Regions from separate parts of the Arthrobacter sp. HLT1-20 genome, predicted to be linked through region 1. Evidence: predicted binding sites of a transcription regulator. Region 1 holds the regulator's gene; the other holds the start of a gene.

Region 1 (2,450 bases):
CCGGATTTCAGGTGTTCCTGGGTGAGGGCCTTGGTGCCGGGCCAGATCTTGGAGACGATCATTTCGTCATAGACTTCTTCACCCAGCTGGCGCACAAATTCGGTGCTGATGCCGGCTGCGAGTTTTTGGGCGGAATCCTGGACCGAGTGGACGTCGTTCATGTTTTCGCCGCGCAGGATGAATTTGGCTTGCTTCCACCCGAAGCCAGCGGCGTCACCAAGGGTGAAGGCGCGCTTTTGATACATCTTGCGGGCCACATGGAACAAGCTGGCACCCTTCATCAGGGTGTTGTCCACGTCAAAGAAAGCTGCCTCGCCCTGGTGGTGCGCAGTGGTCGAGGCGGCCTCGGCACTGTTGGTAGTCACGTCGGGCATGGAATGAGTCTAGTCAATCCAGCCCGTCTGTGCCGCTCACGCCACTTGAAGCGGGGCTTAACTGTGGTGAAACTTTCATTTGCCGGGCAAATCGACGGCCGACTGTGCGAAGCTGTTCCGACTGGGTACCGTTGTAGGCATGGATTCTGTCCCCGAAAACATCACAAACCACGCCGTTCCCGCGCGTCGTATTCCGCTGCTGGAGCTGGTGACCAAGGATGGCTGCCATCTTTGTGACGACGCCCGTGAGGTGCTTACCCAGGTGGCCGGCGGACTGGGCCTGGCCTATTCGGAACTCAGCCTTGACGGCAATGCCGAGCTGACGGCCCGCTACGGCGAGGAGATTCCTGTGGTGCTGGTGGACGGAATTCAGCGAGATTTTTGGCAGATCGACCCCATCCGCCTCCGCGCCATCCTGGAACGGGCCATGGCGGGCGCCTAGCGCGGCCCAAGCTGCGTGCCGGCCCTGGGACGGAGCGCGGCCGACGCGCGGCCGACGGGTCAAGGGTGCGGCTTTTGGTGGGGACCGAGGACAGGTCCTACAGTTGTTCTAAACGGTCCAAGGCCGACGGCGGAACTTGCGGACACCTGTTCCTCACCTGGGGCGGCCTAGCTTGAGAATGTGGAGTGTTTTCTTGATCCCAGTGCAGACCCCGGGCGACCAGCCGGCCGAACAGGCCCGGCAGCTGCCCCCTGCCACGGTGTCCCGCCTGACACTGTACCTGCGCACACTCAATGCCCTGCTGGCTGACGGCGTTGAGAACGTCTCCTCCGAGGCCCTTGCCGAATCCGCGGGTGTGGGCGCGTCCAACGTTCGCAAGGACCTCTCCCATCTGGGCTCCTACGGGACGCGCGGTGTTGGCTACGATGTGGCGAATCTGAGCCGGCAAATTGCCCAGGCGCTCGGCCTGACGCATGAGTGGCGGGTCGCCATCGTTGGTGCCGGAAACCTGGGCAGGGCCCTGGCCCGCTACGCCGGGTTTGAATCACGCGGCTTTGATGTGGTGGCGCTGCTCGATGCCGACCAAATGCTGGTGGGGACCGAGATTGGTTGGCTGCGCGTCAGTGACGTGGCCAACCTGGAATCGGTTTTGACAGGCACCCGCGCCAACATGGTGGTCCTGGCGCTTCCTGCCGCGGTGGCACAGTCCGTGTGTGACAGGGTCGTGGCGGCCGGAGTCCACAGCATTCTCAGCTTTGCGCCCGTGGCCCTGAGTGTCCCGGAAGACGTGAACCTCCGCAAGGTGGATATGGCCACCGAGTTGCAGATCCTGGCGTACCACGCCCAGCGGTTGCAGGATCCGCTATTGGGACAGGACAGCCCCGGCGTCTAAGCCACCCGCCCTTTTCTGCCTCGTGAACGTACAGTTGATGCTGATGTTTGCGCGCAGCATCAGCATCAACTGTACGTTCGGCAGGCCCGGCAGGCCCGGCAGGCCCGGCAGGCCCGGCAGGCCCGGCGGCGGGTTTTAGCGCTTGGCGGCACCCTTGCGGGCCTTGTGGGCCAGGAAGAACTCCTTGGCCGGGGAGCGGTGCAAGAAAACCACTGCAACGAGTCCCAAGGCAATCTGGATGAAGCTGAGTGGATTCAGCTGCCCCAGCATCAGCAGCGACAGGCACGCCAGAACAAGTGCCGTAGTCCGGGCCCACGTGGCTCCGCGGCGAATCTTGATGGCCAACCAAAAGTAGACCGCTGTCATGGCGATGCTGATGACAAAGGCCATGAACAAGGCAGCGTTGACAATGGCCGGATCCGCATAGGCCTCCACCAAGGCAGGGTAGTCCGCCATGGAGGCCCGGAGGGTTTCCATGACGCTGGTCTTGACCGCCGGCACCAGCAGCACCAGCAGAAGCGCCACCGCGGAGGCCGCCTGCAGGATGCCGGCGGCCATGATCAAGCGGACAGCCAAGATGACGCGGGCAGGGGGAGCCAAGGGTGACTGTGCGTCAGCGGAGCCGGCATTGGCGGCTAGTCCGCCACGGAATCCTGGATACTGGGGTGCCGCGGGCAAATCGGAGGATGGGCTCAGGGCAGCCTGGGCATCCTTGACGTCCTGCGGCGGCTCCCACCCGGCG
Region 2 (2,450 bases), on a different contig from region 1:
GACATTAAGAAGGCAACACCGGAGACGATCGTTTTCTGCCCGGATTCCGGCGCCGTTCTGGTCCGCTCGGACGAGTGGAACTAGCCGCCCCCTAGCAACTGGCCCGCAGAAAACGGCGAAAATGCGCGCTTTTGGCGCGATTTTCGGCGTTTTCTGCGGGCCAGTTGCGTTTGGTGACTAGACTCAGTCCGCCAGGATGATGTTCAGTGCGTGTGGCTTGCGGGATGTGCCGGCCACCAGCTCCACGTGCCATTTTTCGCCGGCAGCCTTGGCTAACTGTTCGGGCGTCTGCGGGTCCTTGCCGCGGCGAGTGACTAGGTGCCGCGCCAGCTCCCCGCGCGTGTGTTTGGCAAAGTGTGAAACCACCTTGCGGGTGCCGTCGCGTTCGGTGAAGACGTTGATGGCCACGGTGTGTTGCGGATCGGGCGTCCATGCTGCGGCGTAGCTGCTGGAGCGGCAATCCACCAGGAGGTGTTCCGCAGCATGCTCATTGAGCGCCGCGGCCAGTTTCGGCTTCCAAAAGCTGGCCAGCTTGCCCAGACCCGGTAGACCCACGGACATGGAAAGCCTGTAGGCCGGAATCCTGTCGCCAAAGCGCACAGCGCCCCACAGCCCGGAAATGACCATCACGGTTGCGTCGGCTTTCTTTTTTTGTGCGACAGTCATGCTGCTGTAGCCCAGGGCATCGAAGAGCACCCCTGTGTAAATGGTGTGGGCCGGGGCTGCCGGTTCCTGGATCAGCCGGGTATTCCGATGCACCTCGTGGGCCAAGGTTGCCCCAACGCCCAGCTGGCTCAACGCGTCGTGCTGCTCGGAGACGGCGGCTAAGGCCATGGCCACCTCCGCCCGTGCCGGTGTCAGCGCGGGGAAGCTGAGCTCGGCCAAGTCCACAGGATTTCCTGCATCGGCGGGGGTCTTACCTTCGGAAGGGGGCAGCAAAATGAGCACACTTGAGCTTAGCGGCCGCTTGACTGCCCACATTCCACCCCCTCCGGCCTCGCGAACGTACAGTTAATGCCGATGTTGGCGCGGAACATAGGCATTAACTGTACGTTCGCGAGGCCCGGGCCGGGGGTTGACGTAGACCGGTCTAGTGAATTGAATCACTGAACTCGCGCGTAGCCCCGGCGCACTGTCACACTGGATTTGGCTTGAACCAAGGGTGTTTTGAGCTAGAAGAGGTTATTTACGTGGTGCAACAACTCGTGACAAACAACTGCGACACAATCTTGGATTCCTGGATTGGACGTGAATCCATGGCGGAAGCAATGATTCCGCTCATCGGCAGGCTCTACCGGGACAACAATGTCCTCACCAGCATCCATGGCCGGTCACTGATCAACCAGTCCGTCATCAGCCTGCTCAAGGCCCACCGCTTTGCCCGCCAGGTTGACGACGTGGAACTTCCCGTGGAAGAAACCCTGCCCCTGCTCCAGGTGCTTGCAACCCTGCAGCTGGGTGCCGCCTCGCTTGACCTGGCCCGGCTCCTCTCCAACTTCAAGGCCTCGGACGAGAGCGACCTGGAGACTTTCCTGCGCACTGAACTGGCCGACGTCGTAGATCGCTTCGGCGCCGACGAGCGCACCAGCACCGATGTGGTCCTGTACGGGTTCGGTCGCATTGGCCGCCTGCTGGCCCGCATCCTCATTGAGCACTCCGGTGGCGGCCACGGTCTGCGCCTGCGCGCCATTGTGGTGCGCAAGGGCGGCGACGCCGATCTGACCAAGCGCGCCAGCCTGCTCCGCCGCGACTCCGTCCACGGTCCGTTCAACGGCACCATCACGGTTGACCAGGAGAACAACATCATCCTGGCCAACGGCACAGCCATCCAGGTCATCTACTCGGACAGCCCGGCCACCATTGACTACACGGCCTACGGCATCCACGACGCCCTGGTGGTGGACAACACGGGCCGCTGGCGCGACGAGGAAGGCCTGTCCCAGCACCTGGCCAGCAAAGGCGTGGCCAAGGTCCTGCTGACGGCGCCGGGCAAGGGCTCGTTGAAGAACATTGTGCACGGCATCAACCACGCCACCATCTCGGCGGAAGACAAGATTGTCACGGCCGCGTCCTGCACCACCAATGCCATCACGCCAGTGTTGAAGGTCCTCAACGACAAATACGGCATTGTGCACGGCCACGTGGAGACAGTCCACTCCTTCACCAATGACCAGAACCTGACGGACAACTTCCACAAGGGTGACCGTCGCGGGCGCTCGGCAGCCTTGAACATGGTGCTGACCGAAACCGGTGCTGCGAAGGCCGTGGCCAAGGCCCTGCCCGAGCTCGAGGGCAAGCTGTCCGGCAACTCGATCCGCGTTCCCACCCCGAACGTGTCCATGGCCATTTTGAACCTGACCCTGGAAAACGGCACCACCAAGGATGAGGTCAACACGTACCTGCGCGACATGTCGCTGAACTCGGGCCTGCGTAAGCAGATCGACTTCATC

Evidence for each region. Region 1 encodes Rex, which represses fermentation and respiration genes when NADH is low (regulators of the CRP and FNR family bind a similar motif). Its sites were predicted from a motif close to CTTGTGAANNNNTTCACAAG; they were not measured.
Region 2: the regulator Rex is predicted to act here: its motif matches at 1,091-1,110, upstream of ACX80Q_RS09910 (glyceraldehyde-3-phosphate dehydrogenase).

What each region holds. Positions count from the first base shown of each region.
Region 1 covers NZ_JBTNDR010000002.1:109,772-112,221, reverse strand. The annotation lists gene ACX80Q_RS01830 (HAD family hydrolase) at 1-374, opposite strand, end outside; gene ACX80Q_RS01825 (glutaredoxin family protein) at 514-816, shown strand; gene ACX80Q_RS01820 (redox-sensing transcriptional repressor Rex) at 1,010-1,708, shown strand; gene ACX80Q_RS01815 (hypothetical protein) at 1,844-2,450, opposite strand, start outside.
Region 2 covers NZ_JBTNDR010000015.1:16,615-19,064, forward strand. The annotation lists gene ACX80Q_RS09900 (zinc ribbon domain-containing protein) at 1-84, shown strand, start outside; gene ACX80Q_RS09905 (YaaA family protein) at 184-948, opposite strand; gene ACX80Q_RS09910 (glyceraldehyde-3-phosphate dehydrogenase) at 1,191-2,450, shown strand, end outside.